DNA from 2 places in the Cellulomonas sp. T2.31MG-18 genome. Region 2 is predicted to be linked to the other one. Evidence: predicted binding sites of a transcription regulator. Region 2 holds the regulator's gene; the other holds the start of a gene.
The links. The regulator LexA, encoded in region 2, represses DNA repair genes until DNA is damaged. The targets are predictions, from matches to a motif close to TCGAACANNTGTTCGA.
Positions count from the first base shown of each region.

Region 1: a site for LexA is predicted at 3,902-3,917, ahead of ACFQTY_RS00940 (replicative DNA helicase). Genes of this name have one in related genera too.

Region 1 is NZ_CAXWGW010000001.1:203,249-210,228, forward strand. It holds gene ACFQTY_RS00940 (replicative DNA helicase) at 1-3,869, opposite strand, end outside; gene ACFQTY_RS00945 (branched-chain amino acid ABC transporter substrate-binding protein) at 4,523-5,767, shown strand; gene ACFQTY_RS00950 (branched-chain amino acid ABC transporter permease) at 5,867-6,910, shown strand; gene ACFQTY_RS00955 (branched-chain amino acid ABC transporter permease) at 6,907-6,980, shown strand, end outside.
Region 2 is NZ_CAXWGW010000001.1:1,618,752-1,625,731, forward strand. It holds gene ACFQTY_RS07485 (L-lactate dehydrogenase) at 1-645, shown strand, start outside; gene lexA (transcriptional repressor LexA) at 715-1,461, opposite strand; gene ACFQTY_RS07495 (LysM peptidoglycan-binding domain-containing protein) at 1,749-2,192, shown strand; gene nrdR (transcriptional regulator NrdR) at 2,320-2,886, shown strand; gene ACFQTY_RS07505 (aldo/keto reductase) at 2,866-3,891, opposite strand; gene ACFQTY_RS07510 (DUF5302 domain-containing protein) at 4,047-4,235, shown strand; gene serA (phosphoglycerate dehydrogenase) at 4,364-5,563, opposite strand; gene ACFQTY_RS07520 (HelD family protein) at 5,632-6,980, opposite strand, start outside.

The DNA of each region.
Region 1 (6,980 bases), 1.4 Mb from region 2:
TGCCCCTGGAACGCCACCGTGATCGTGTCCGTCGGACCGTTTCGGTGCTTCGCGACGATGAGGTCCGCCTCGCCCGCCCGGGGTGACTCCTTCTCATAGGCGTCCTCGCGGTGCAGCAGGATCACCATGTCGGCGTCCTGCTCGATGCTGTTGTGGACCGCGATGCCGTTGGCGACGAAGTTGTGGGTACCGACCACCGTGGCGTCGAACACCTGCTGCTCGCCGAGCGGTTCGATCGCCACCACCTGGTCCCAGAGCAGGTCGTTGACCGCGAGGATCTCGAGGTCCTCCGACTGCAGCACCTCGGCCACCCGTCCCAGCCGCGCCCTGGACGGTGCGTGCTTCCACAGGGTCGAGCCGCAGAACTGGGTGCCCATCGCCGCGGCGAACTCCCGGTGGGTCATCCCGCGTTCGACCAGGATGTCGCGCACGTCGTCCCACACCTCGCGCGGCACCGTGTCGACGTTCGGGTTGCCGGACAGCTCCCGGACGATCTCGAGCAGTCGCTGCGCCTGGAGTCCGCGGGCGCCGTGCACGCCGATCTCCTGCAGGAACCGTCGCTGGTCGTCGACTCCCGAGACGTCGAGGGTGTAGCCGTCGCGGTAGCCCGCCTTGCGGACGGTCCGCAACCGAGTCGAGATGCCGAACCGCAGCAGAAGCACCCCGAGCTGTTCCGCGAGCCGACGAGACGTCGACGCGTAGTAGATCCGGCCACCGCGACCGGTGGCATTCACGGTGACGGACCCATCCGTCGCCCAGATGTGCCGGAGGAACAGCGCGATCTGCTGCTTGGGCAGGTGGAAGACCTCGGTCGGCACGAACTTCTCGTGGCTCCGGGCGCCGAACAGACCGAAGTCGTCGAGCCATTCCGCGATCGGGTTCCGCTTCCCGTGAGTGAGCCGGTACGGAGCGGGCAGCCGCAGGGTCGTCACGCGCGCCGCCGCGTAGTCGTCGCGGATCGCAGTGATGCCGAAGGCTGCAGCGGCATCGCTGACGGCCGCGAGGTTCGCCTCGTCGATCGACGCGTACCGGATCGGCTGGCGTCGCACGAACGACCCGTCACCCAGGAGGTGCGCCAGCATCACGACCTTGCGGTCGTCCCAGTGCGCCGTGCGCTCCGGACCTGGCACGTGACGGGGCACGCCGAGTCGCGACCCGACGCTCAGCTCCTCGAGCGGCGTCCAGCCCTCGTAGGTCAAGAAGGGATGGTTCGCGGTGGCCGTGACGCGCTTGCCTGAGGCCAGGGTGAGCCGGAACACGGGCTTGACCCCGGTCGGGAAGACGTGGGTCAGGTGGCGCCGCACGTACTGCAGGCGATCGTCCAGCGCCCAGACGGGGACGTCCCGCGAACCGAGGGCGTAGAGCTCGCCCAAGGTCGTCTCCGCGCCGGTGTCCGCTCGCAGGATCCGGGTGTCCTCCGTCAGGCAGCCAGACTCGCGTAGGTCGCTCATCTGCGGCTTCTTGTCGGTGCGCTGCTCCGGCCCACGGTTCAGCTGCGAGATGGCGATCACCGGCACCTCGAGCTCCTTGGCGAGCAGCTTCAGCGCACGCGAGAACTCGGACACCTCCTGCTGCCGGGACTCCACGCGCTTGCCGGAGCTCATCAGCTGCAGGTAGTCGATGATCACCAGCTTGAGGTCGTGCCGCTGCTTGAGCCGACGGCACTTCGCGCGGATCTCCATCAGCGACATGTTGGGGGAGTCGTCGATGAACAGCGGCGCCTCGGAGATCTTGCCCATGGTCTGCGCGACCTTGGCCCAGTCGTCCTCGCCCATCTGACCGGTGCGCATCTTCTGCAGGTGAACACGCGCCTCTGCCGACAGCAGTCGCATGGTGATCTCGTTGCGGCTCATCTCGAGCGAGAACACGACCGACGCCATGTTGTGCTTAATCGACGCCGACCGCGCGATGTCGATGCCGAGCGTCGAGTTGTGCGTCGGGATCATCGCCGGTCCCGCGAGGTACAGGTGGTCCGTGTGCTCGACCTCGACGCACCGCACCGGCACCGAGTCGACGCGGTCGACCGCGACGACCATGCGCTGCGTCAGCCGCGGGGTCGAGGGCCGCCGCCGGTCCTTGTGCACCAGCCGCTTGCGCTCGAGCAGGAACACGTCGTCGTCGGTGGTGAAGGTGATCGTGTACGCCGTCGATCGGGACTCGCGGCTTCCCGCCACCCTCCGCATGGACAGTCCGCTGCGGTATCCCAGCGTGTGGACGAGCTCCCGGGCGTCGGCCGCCAGGCGCTCGTCCGTGAAGGTCAGCTGCACGCTGCCCGTCGGGTTGACCGTTCCGTCGGTGTCGAGCAGGCCGGCCAGCAGATCCCGGCGCTGCCGCTCGCTGCCACGTAGGTACTGCACCGGGATGTGCTTCGACCCCAGCACGCCCAGGGTCCGGAGCCGGCCCTGAACGGTGCCGAACGCGTCGCGGCACACCTGGCACCGAACGAGTCCTGTCGTCGGCTGGCCGCAGTCAGGGCACGTGGGTACCGGGACCGGTCCGGAGAGCGCCTTGACCCGGCCGCCGCACGACTGCCCGCACGTGCGCACCTGGCTCCGCCGCGGGACGAACGGCGCGCCGCAGACCTCGCACTCCCGCTCCGCGAACGGCTCAGCGGCAGGCAGCGCGATCCCGTAGCCCCGCGTCCCCGCCGCACCCCGCGACCACTCTGTCGCGGTCGCCACATACCCGCGCGACTCGATCTCCATCGCGATCTCGGGGTCCGCTGACACGAACCGGGCACCGTCCGCGCTGCCGTCCCCCAGCCACACCCCCAGCACGTACGGGTCGACGAGCAGCTCCGCCTCCGGCAGGTGCAGCGGCGCCGTGGTGTCCACGCTGTGGTTCGTCCGGCCGTCCGCGACTGCGCACCGCAGCGTCGCCGCCAGCTCCTCCGTCGTCCGGATGCCCGGTTGGCCGCGGTCGCTGCGGCGCCGGTCCGCGCGGGTGCGCGTGGCCCACTGGTGCCAGGCGTCCGCGACGATCGTCGATCCGTCGTCGAACGTCACGCGGTAGCACGGCCGGCCGCTCATCACCTCCGTGGCGGCCACCACCCGCGTCGGCGCGCCGTCCGCTGCGAGCAGCAGGTCGCCGACCTGCACGTCGCCCATCGTCGTCCAGCCGGTCGGCGTGGGAAGCGAGGTGTCGAGAGCGAGCGCCTTCCCGATTGCCGGCCGAGCGGCGATCACGATCATCTGGCCGGCGTGCAGACCGTTGGTCAGCCGGTCCAGGTCCGCGAACCCGGTCGGCACCCCCTGCATGCCCTCGCCCCGGTGCCCGGCCGCCTCGATCTCGTCGACGGTGCCGCCGATGATCTGCGACAGCGGCAGGAAGTCCTCGCTGGCCCGCCGCTCGGTGACGGCGTACACCTCGGCCTGGGCCGAGTTCACCAGCTCGTCGACGTCGCCGCCGTCGGTGGCGTAGCCGAGCTGGGTGATCCGGGTACCGGCCTCGACCAGTCGGCGCAGGATGGCCCGCTCCCGCACGATGCGGGCGTAGTAGCCCGCGTTGGCGGCGGTCGGGACGGTGGCGATCAGCGTGTGCAGGTACGGCGCACCGCCGATGCGGCCGATCTCGCCGCGCTTGGTCAGCTCGTCGGCGACCGTAACGGCGTCGGCCGGCTCGCCGCGGCCGTACAGGTCGAGGATCGCCTCGTACACGATCTCGTGGGCGGGCCGGTAGAAGTCGGTGCCGCGCAGCTGCTCGATGACGTCGGCGATCGCGTCCTTGCTGATCATCATGCCGCCGAGCACCGAACGCTCCGCGTCCAGGTCCTGGGGCGGGAGCCGGTCGGCCGGGTCGTACCGTCGCTCGCCGGAGTCGCCGTGGGACCGCGCGGACGGCACGCCGTACTCCAGGTCCTCGATGGTCACCGGTCCTCCACCCCGCTCGTCGTCCTGCACTCTCGAACGTGTGTTCTACCGGACGCCACCGACATCCTCACGGACACCGCCCCCTGCGACCGCACGTACGCCCCGTCCACGAGGGGCCAGGGCGAGAGTAGGCGGCCGCCGACGGACCGCTCAACGACCGCCGTCCACACCCCCTGTGGAGCCACGGCGGCGCGGCTGTGCACAGTTGGTGGACAGCCTTGTGGACAACCGTCCGGAAGGTCTTCCGGCACGTCAGCGACCTGCGACAGCGCTGTGCACGGGCTGTGGAGCGCATCTCCATCATCACGAATTGGTCTCGGATTCACACCGCGGACAGCCTGCGGACACCTACCGACGCGGGGTGTCCGGTTCGTCCCCAGCCCGGTCCCCAGCACCGACGTACCTGCGACGCCGCGGCGGTCCGATGTGACGCGTCGGTAACAGGCATCGCATCCCGGCCGGTTGACCCCTACCATCGTCGTCACCCGAGTCGAGGGCGTGATCGCATCGTGGCCCTCCGGATCTCGACTCGTGATCCGTTTGCGTGTGAAGTGGAAACTCCACCGAAACGCAACGGGCCTACCTTGCGTGCCAACCCGACGCTCAGGGGTCGGGACGGAGGCCGTGCCTCGACCAACCAGGAGGTAGCACACATGCGCAGATCGACACCGCGGCTCGCGGGCGTGGCGCTCGTCATGACCGCCGGCCTCGTGCTGGCCGGCTGTTCCTCGAAGAGCACGGGCGGCGGCGGCGGGGGCAGCACCTCGGGCGCAACTGGCGGCAGCTCCGCCTCCAGCAGCCTGTCCATCCAGCCCCTCGTGCAGGTGGACGCGACCGGCAAGAAGGTCGCCGCAGCGGGCGGCTCGACACCCGCGGACCCGGCGGGTGACGGCAGCGCCAAGTGCAGCAACATCTCGATCGGCATGGCCGGCGCCCTGACGGGTCCCAACGCGGCCCTCGGCACCAACATCCTCAACGGGCTCAAGCTCGCGGTCGACCAGCACAACAAGGCGAACGCCGGCTGCCAGGTCACCGTCAAGCAGTTCGACACCGAGGGCGACCCGCAGAAGGCCACCCAGGTCGCGCCGCAGATCGTCTCGGACACCTCGGTGATCGGCCTGCTCGGCCCGGCGTTCTCCGGCGAGACCAAGGCGACCGGCAGCATCTTCAACCAGGCCGGCCTCCTGTCGCTGACGGCGTCCGCGACCAACCCCGGTCTGACCACCAACGGCTGGAACAACTTCTTCCGTGGCCTGGGCAACGACAACTCCCAGGGCGGCGCGATCGCCAGCTACATGAAGGACACGCTGGGCTACAAGAAGGTCTGCGTGATCCAGGACGACTCCGACTACGGCATCGGCCTGGCCACCGTCGTCGCGAAGACGCTCGGCTCCGTCGCCGTCTCCTCCTGCAACGCCAAGGTCAAGACGGGTGACAAGGACTTCTCGGCCGCGGTGCAGCTGGTGAAGGACGCGTCCCCCGACGCCGTGTACTACGGCGGCTACTACGCCGAGGCGGCGCCGCTCCTGTCGCAGCTGCGTCAGGGCGGTGTGACGGCGGCCTTCGCCTCCGGTGACGGCACCAACGACCCCGAGTTCGTCAAGCAGGCAGGTGACGCGTCGAAGGGCGCCTACCTCACCTGCCCGTGCGGCCCGGCCCCGGACAAGTTCGCGGCCGACTACAAGGCGATGTTCTCCGTCGCCCCCGGCGTCTACTCGGTCGAGGCGTACGACCTCGGCACGATCATGCTGAAGGGCATCGACAAGGGCATCACCGCCCGCGGCGACCTGGTCAAGTTCGTCTCGTCGTACGACGGCGCCGGGCTGGCCAAGAACTACAAGTGGGACTCCACGGGTGAGCTGGCCTCGGCCAGCACCTGGGTCTACCAGGTGAAGTGACCCCGGACGACGGCCGGGCCCACCAGGGCCCGGCCGTCGTCGTCAGTCCCGCTCGCCCCGTCATGGCCGCGTGCCGTGGCGGTTCTCGTTAGGAGCAACATGAGCGTCCTCCTGCTCGCCGGCGGACACGTCCTCGACGGAAGCATGGTCAGCGCCTTCGACATCGGAGCCCTGGGCCGCAACTTCTGGGCCCTCACCGTCGACGGCCTGACCTACGGGTCCATCTACGCCCTGGTCGCGGTCGGGTACACGCTGGTCTACGGGGTGCTGCGGCTGATCAACTTCGCGCACTCCGAGATCTTCATGTTCGGCATGTTCGGCCAGTACGCGACGCTGATGCTGCTCGGCTTCAGTCCCAGCGGCAACGCCTACCAGCAGGGCACGCTGATGACGATCGTCTACCTGCTGGTCGCGATGGTCGGCGGCATGGCGGTCGCCGGCGGTGCCGCGGTGGGCCTCGAGCGCGTGGCGTACCGGCCGTTGCGCCGACGCGGGGCCCCGGCGCTCGTCTTCCTCATCACCGCCATCGGCGCGTCGTTCGTGCTGCAGGAGTTCGTGCACTTCGTGCTGCCCAAGCTGACCGGCGGCAACCTCGGCGGCGTGAACGCGCAGCAGCCCATCCGGCTGGTCCAGGCGACCGCCCAGTTCCACTTCGGCAACGCGACCGTGAACAACGTCGAGCTGGTGATCGTCGCCTCCGCCCTCGCGCTGGCCTTCGCCACCGACCGGTTCATCAACGCCACCAAGTTCGGCCGTGGCATCCGTGCCGTCGCGCAGGACCCGGTCACCGCCACGCTGATGGGCGTCTCGCGCGAGCGCGTGATCATGCTGACGTTCCTGGTGGGCGGCATCCTCGCCGGTGCCGCCGGCCTGCTGTACACGCTGCGGGTGCCCAGCGGCATCCTCTACTCCGGCGGGTTCATCCTCGGTATCAAGGCCTTCGCCGCCGCCGTGCTCGGTGGCATCGGCAACCTGCGCGGCGCACTGCTCGGCGGTCTGCTGCTCGGCGTGATGGAGCTGTACGGGCAGGCGCTGTTCGGCACCGAGTGGCGCGACGTCGTCGCCTTCGTGCTGCTGATCCTGGTGCTCATGTTCCGGCCGACCGGCATCCTGGGTGAGTCGTTGGGGAGGGCCCGAGCATGAGCACCGAGACAGTCACAGCCCCCGCCGCACCCCACCTCGGCGTCGGCGACCGCATCCGGCTGTGGTGGGA
Region 2 (6,980 bases):
AAGGTGCTGCCGAGCATCGTCCGCGTGGCGCCGAACGCCGTCTACGTGATGGTGACCAACCCCGTCGACGTGGTGACCTACGCGGCCCTGAAGATCTCCGGGCTGCCGCCGTCGCAGCTGTTCGGCTCCGGCACCGTGCTCGACTCCTCGCGCCTGCGCTTCCTCATCGCCCAGCACACCGGAGTCGCGGTGCAGAACGTGCACGCCTACGTCGCCGGGGAGCACGGAGACACGGAGATCCCGCTCTGGAGCTCGGCGAGCCTCGGCGCGGTGCCGCTGCTGGACTGGAACGGGTTCGGCGACCGGGGTCCGCTGACCGCCGGCGTCCGGGAGGCGATCGCCCGCGACGTGGTCGAGTCCGCCTACAAGATCATCGAGGGCAAGGGCGCGACGAACTACGCCATCGGCCTCGCCGGCTCGCGCATCATCGAGGCGATCCTCAAGGACGAGCACCGCATCCTTCCCGTCTCGTCCCTGCTCGAGGGCTACCACGGCATCAGCGACGTCTGCCTCTCGGTCCCGGCCGTGGTGGCGGCCGACGGTGTGGGCGAGCGGATGCCGGTGCCCATGTCCAGCGACGAGCTGGCGGGCATGCGACGCTCCGCCGACGCGGTGCGCTCGGTCGCGCGGCAGTTCGGGTTCTAGACGACGCCTGCGGGCTCGCCGGACCTGACCGGCGGGCCCGCCGGGCCGTCCTGGCGTGCGCCGATCGCCCTAGAGGCTGCGCAGCACGCTCACCACACGACCGAGCACCGTCGAGTCGTCGCCGGGGATCGGTGCGTACGCGGGGTTCTGCGGCATCAGCCAGACGTGACCGTCCGTGCGCTTGAGCGTCTTGACCGTCGCCTCGCCGTCGATCATCGCCGCGACGATCTCGCCGTTCTCCGCCACCGGCTGGCGCCGGACCACCACCCAGTCGCCGTCGCAGATGGCGGCGTCGATCATCGAGTCGCCCCGGACCCGGAGCAGGAAGAGGTCGCCCTCGCCGACCACCTGCCGGGGGAGCGGGAAGACGTCCTCCACCACCTGGTCGGCGAGGATCGGGCCACCGGCCGCGATCCGTCCGACGACGGGCACGTATGCCGGCCCGGGGGTGCGGTCCAGCTCCGGCAGGTCGGGGTCGAGACCGGCCGCCCATTCCGCCGTCCCGATGCGCACCGCACGGGAGTCGTCGGGCTGGACCACCTCGATCGCGCGGGGCCGGTTCGGGTCCCGACGCAGGTAGCCCTTGCGCTCGAGCACGGTCAGCTGGTGCTTGACCGACGACGGGCTGGTCAGGCCGACCGCCTCGCCGATCTCCCGCATGCTCGGCGGGTAGCCGCGGCCCTCGACGGACTGCTTGATCGTCGCCAGCACCAACCGCTGACGCGGTGTGAGCCCCTCGTCGTCGGGGGCGCCGTCCGGTAGTGCGTGCACCGAGGCGAGGGTCCCGTCCTCGTCCGTCCGCCTGCTGTCCGTCACCGCGCTGTCCTCCCTGTGGCCGGCGGCGTGCCGGACCGTCGCACCCACCGACCCCGCCGTCCGCGTCCGGCCTGGTACCAGCGCCGCGCGGGTCGTGTCAGTGGTCGGTGATGGTCTGTCGCCGTGCAGCGAGCGTATGGCCCGCGGCACCCGGACTCAAACACCTGTTCGAGCGTGTCTCGACGGATGTCGGTCCCGTCTGGTAGACATCGTACAGACGTTCGACGAACGGATGTTCGATCCGGTGGTGGCATCGCGAGGTGCCACCCGCGACGGAGGTGGGCAGCATGAGCGCGATCCTGGTCACGGCACGTCCGGCGGTCGTTCCCGTCCGGGCTGGTGCGGCGGCGCCTCGCGGTGTCGCCGGGGCGCGGGAGCGGCACCTCCGGCTGGTCCCGGACGCGACGGCGCCGACGGACGAGCGGCAGGCTCAGGAGCGGCCGCTGCGGCTGACCCGGCGGGGGCGCGTCGTGGTGGCGGCGCTCTCGCTGCTGCTCGTGGCCGGCGTCGGCGTCCTGGGGAGCAGGGCAGCGGCTGACGGACCCGCCTCCGCTCCGGTCGTCGAGCGGCACGTCGTGACGTCCGGCGAGACGCTGTGGGGCATCGCCGCGTCGGTCGCGCGTCCCGGTCAGGACGTCCGAGACGTGGTGGTCGAGCTGCAGAAGCTGAACGGGATGGGCGACTCGGGCCTGGTGGCGGGCGAGGAGCTGGTGGTTCCCGCCGCCGGCTGACGGCCCTTCGTTCCTTGCGCGGCCCGCAGGCGTCGCTTAGCGTCGCCTGCGACCCCGACGAGTCGGAGGGGTCGTTCGACGGTGCCGCCGACCGCCCCCGGGTGGCGGCACAGGTGAGAGGACCCTTGTGCACTGCCCCTTCTGCCGGAACCCCGACTCGCGCGTCGTGGACTCGCGGACGTCTGACGACGGTGCATCGATCCGTCGTCGACGTCAGTGCCCCCAGTGCGGACGACGGTTCACCACGCTGGAGACCACGAGCCTCGCAGTGGTGAAGCGGTCCGGTGCCACCGAGCCCTTCAGCCGGGAGAAGGTCGTCAACGGCGTCCGCAAGGCCTGTCAGGGTCGGCCGGTCAGCGAGGACGACCTGGCCCTGCTGGCGCAGCGTGTCGAGGAGACGCTCCGCTCGTCCGGTCAGGCCGAGGTCGACGCCTACGAGATCGGGCTGGCGATCCTCGGTCCGCTGCGGGAGCTCGACGAGGTCGCGTACCTCCGGTTCGCCTCGGTGTACCAGGGCTTCGACTCCCTGGAGGACTTCGAGGCGGCGATCACCGTGCTGCGGGCCGCGCACGAGGACCACGACACCGACGACGTGGCTCCCGACGCGACGGACGAGCCGGCTGCGAGCCCGGCCGACGGTCGACCGTCGGTCCCGACGCCGCCGGGTCCGCCGTCAGAGGTCGCTCGAGCGTGAACCCCAGAGGTTGATGCCGGCATCGACGGCGTGAGGCTCGACCGCGACGAGCTCGTCCTCGGTCAGCGGCGCGGTCGCCGCACCGGCGAGGTTCTCGTCCAGCTGGTGCGGCGTACGCGCACCCACCAGCACGGTCGTCACCCGCGGGTCGCGCAGCACCCACGCCAGCGCGAGCTGCGGCAGCGTCCGTCCTGACGCCCGTGCGATCTGGTCCAGCGCGCGCACGTGCGCCAGCGCCTCCTCGGTGAGCCACTCGGGGCGGAGCGGACCGCCTCGTGCCGCGCGGGAGTCCGCCGGTACACCGTGCAGGTAGCGGGTGCTGAGCATCCCCTGCGCGAGCGGCGAGAAGGCCACCATGCCCATCCCGGCGTCACCGACCACGTCCAGCAGCGACCGGCCGTCGCTCCCGGGCCGCTCCACCCACCGGTTCAGCATGGAGTAGGCCGACTGGTGGACCGTGAGCCGGATGCCGAGCTCGTCGGCGACGTGCAGCGCCTCTCGGGTCCGGTCCGCCGAGTACGAGGAGATGCCGACGGCCCGTGCCTTCCCGGCGCGGACCGCGCCCGCGAGTGCACCGATCGTCTCCGCCAGCGGTGTCGCGGGGTCGTACCGGTGCGAGTAGAAGACGTCGACGTGGTCGGTCCGCAACGCCCGCAGCGAATGGTCGAGGGACGCGCGGAGGTACTTCGCCGAGCCGTGCTCCCCGTACGGCCCCGGCCACGCGCGGTAGCCCGCCTTGGTGGTGATCACCAGGTCGTCACGGTGCGCCGCGAGCTCCCGGTCGAGCAGCCGGCCCACGGCCTCCTCGGCGGCGAAGGGTGGGGGTCCGTAGTTGTTCGCCAGGTCGAGGTGGAAGACCCCGCGGTCGACGGCGCGCAGCACGAGGGTCCGTTGGGCGTCGAACGACGTGTCCTGGCCGAAGTTCTGCCACAGCCCGAGAGAGACGGACGGGAGGATCAGACCGGCCACGCGTCGGGTCGGTACCGGCTCGGGGAAGGCGTGCACGTGGCCGACGCTACGGCAGAGCCGGCGCACCCGAGGTGGCCGGGAAGGGCCTCGCGGCTGTCCGGCTTGCCCGTCGTCGCGCCGACGGGCCAGGCTGGCCCCAGGCCGCCCGGATGGGCGGCAGCGGGCGGTGCCCGCAGGATGAGGGAGGGCCCATGGCGGACGAGGAGCACGCACCGACGGTGAGCGAGGACGCCAAGGCGAAGTTCCGGGAGGCTCTGGAGCGGAAGAAGTCGGCGCAGCACCGGACGACCGACGGCTCGGCGGGCAGCGGTGCCGTCCGCGCGTCCGAGACGTCCGGACCCGTGCAGCGTCGGTTCCAGCGCAAGAGCGGCTCGGCCTGACGCGGGGCTGATCGGGTCTGATCGGGATCGACCCGGGCGCGCCCGGTCCGGGACCCGGGTAGGACTCCCGGGTGCACGACCACGGCCGTCGTCGCAGCAGTGCGACGACGGCCGTCGCCGTCCCGCCCTCAGGAGAGCAGACGCAGGCGGACGGACTCGGGGCGGTCCCGCAGCGCCGTCACCGCCGCCTCGTCGACCAGGCTCCCGGCGTCCGTCACCACGTAGCCCAGCTCGCCGCGCGTGGCCAGCAGCTGGCCCTCGATGTTGACGCCGTGCTCGGCCAGGGTCGCGTTCACGGCGGCGAGCACGCCCGGCACGTTGCGGTGCAGGTACGCCAGGCGGTGCACGTCCGGCGCCTGGTCCAGCGCGAGGTTGGGCACGTTGACCGACAGGGTCGTCGAGCCGGTGGTCAGGTAGTCGCGCACCTTGTGGGCGACGAACTGCCCGATCGCCTCCTGCGCCTCCTCGGTGGAGCCACCGGTGTGCGGGGTGAGGATCACGTTCGGCAGACCGCGCAGCTCGGACTCGAAGGGGTCGCCGTTGCGCTTCGGCTCGTGCGCGAACACGTCGACCGCCGCCCCGGCGACGTGCCCGGAGGTGATGGCCTCCTGCAGCGCCGGGTAGTCGACGACGAAACCGCGGGACAGGTTGAGGAAGATCGCGCCCTCGCGCATCCGGGCGAACTGCTTGGCACCGAACAGCCCGGCGTTGCCGGACCGACCGTCGACGTGGAGCGTGACCACGTCGGCTGCCTCGAGCAGCTCGTCGAGCGAGTGCATGCGGCGGGCGTTGCCCAGGGCGAGCTTCTCGGCGGTGTCGTAGAACACCACCGACATGCCGAGGTTCTCCGCCAGCACCGACAGCTGCGTGCCGATGTTGCCGTAGCCGACGATGCCCAGCGTGCGGCCGCGGACCTCGTGGGCGCCGCTGGCGGACTTGTTCCACACGCCCGCGTGCATCTGGCGGTCGAAGTCCACCAGCCGCCGGGTGAGCGCGATGATCTCGGAGATCGCGAGCTCTACCACCGACCGGGTGTTGGAGAACGGCGCGTTGAAGGCCGCGATGCCGTGCGACGCGGCGGCGCGCAGGTCGATCTGGTTGGTGCCGATGCAGAACGCGCCGACGGTGAGCAGGTCCGGGGCGTGCTCGAGCGCGCGGGCCGACACCTGGGTCTTCGACCGGATCCCGAGCATGTGCACGCCGTCGAGCGCCTCGATCAGCTCGTCCTCGTCGAGCGCGCCGGACCGCGTGACCACCTCGAACCCGGCCTCGGTGAGGATGGTGCGGGCGTGGGGGTGGATGTTCTCCAGCAGCAGGGCCTTCAGCACGACACCATGGTGCGCCCGTCCGCGCCTCGGACGGGCAACGGTCCGCTCCGCGGACGTCGCCGAGGGCCTCAGGTCGGCCGGAGACCGTCCGGCAGGGGCCTCGCGTGCACGACGTGCAGCAGCTGCGTCGGCCGGGTCATCGCGACGTAGAGGTCCCCGGCGCTCTCCTGCAGCACCTCGGCCGGCTCGACGAGCACGACCACGTCGAACTCCAGGCCCTTCGTCTGGACCGGGCTGAGCACCACGAGGTCCGCACCGAGGTCCACCGCGGTGCCGTCGTCGGTGCCCGCGACCGGCCGGCCGAGCGCCGCCAGCGCCGCGCGAACCTGCGGCAGGCGGTGGGGGACCGCCACCAGCGCGACCCGACCGGAGCCGGCCGTGTCGGACACGTCGCCGACCGCCTTGAGGGCACGCTGCGCGGCCGCGTCGGCGAGCTCGTCGGCAGCGACCCCCTCGATCACCAGGGCGTCCTCGACGTCGCGGGCGGAGGTCAGGGGGCTGACGGGCAGGCCGACCGCGGCCGCCATCCGGCCCGCGGCCTCCGCGACGACTGCCGGCGTGCGGTAGTTGACGGTCAGCTCGGCCAGCCGCCACGAGCCGCCGAGCACCGGGTCGAGCATCCCGGCCCACGAGCTCGCACCGCCAGGCGACGACGTCTGCGCCACGTCCCCGACCACCGTCATCGACCGGGTCGGCACGCGCCGCAGCAGCGCTCGCCACGCCATCGCCGACAGCTCCTGCGCCTCGTCCACGACGACGTGCCCGTAGGTCCAGGAGCGGTCCGCGGCGGCTCGTTCCGCCGTGGTGAGCGACGGTCCGGTGCCGGCGAACCGGTCCGCGAGGGACTCCGCCGAGACCAGCCCGCCGGCCCCGGTGGACGCGAGCACCTGCCGGGCGTACTCCACCTCCTCCGCACGGCGCCGTGCGGCGTTGCGTGCCTGGGCGCGAGCGGCCTGGTCGTCCTCACCGAGCAGCTCGGCCGCCTCGTCGAGCAGCGGGACGTCGGCGGCCGTCCACGGCGACTCGGCAGGCCGTGCGAGCAGCTGACGCTGCGCGGCGCTCAGCTCCGGTGCGGCCTCGGCCAGCCGGTGCGGCTTGGCGTACAGGTCGGAGACGAGCTTCTCGGCCGTCAGCGGCATCCACGCGAGGTTCAGCGCGATGCGGATCTCCCGCGTCGTCCGCAGCTCCTCCATCAGCTCGGCGCGCTCGTCCGCCGGGACGGGGAAGCCCAGCTGGGCGGCGTACTGCTCCGCGAGCCGTCCCAGCATGTCGCGGACGAAGCCGATGCGGGCCTGGTTGTGCGGCCGGTGCTGGCGCTGCGCGCGCGCGATCGCCGAGGCGACGTCGGAGGGCCGGACCTCCAGGAGCCTGCCGTCGATCCGGACGCTCACCGGTGCAGCGGGAACGCGCTGGCGCG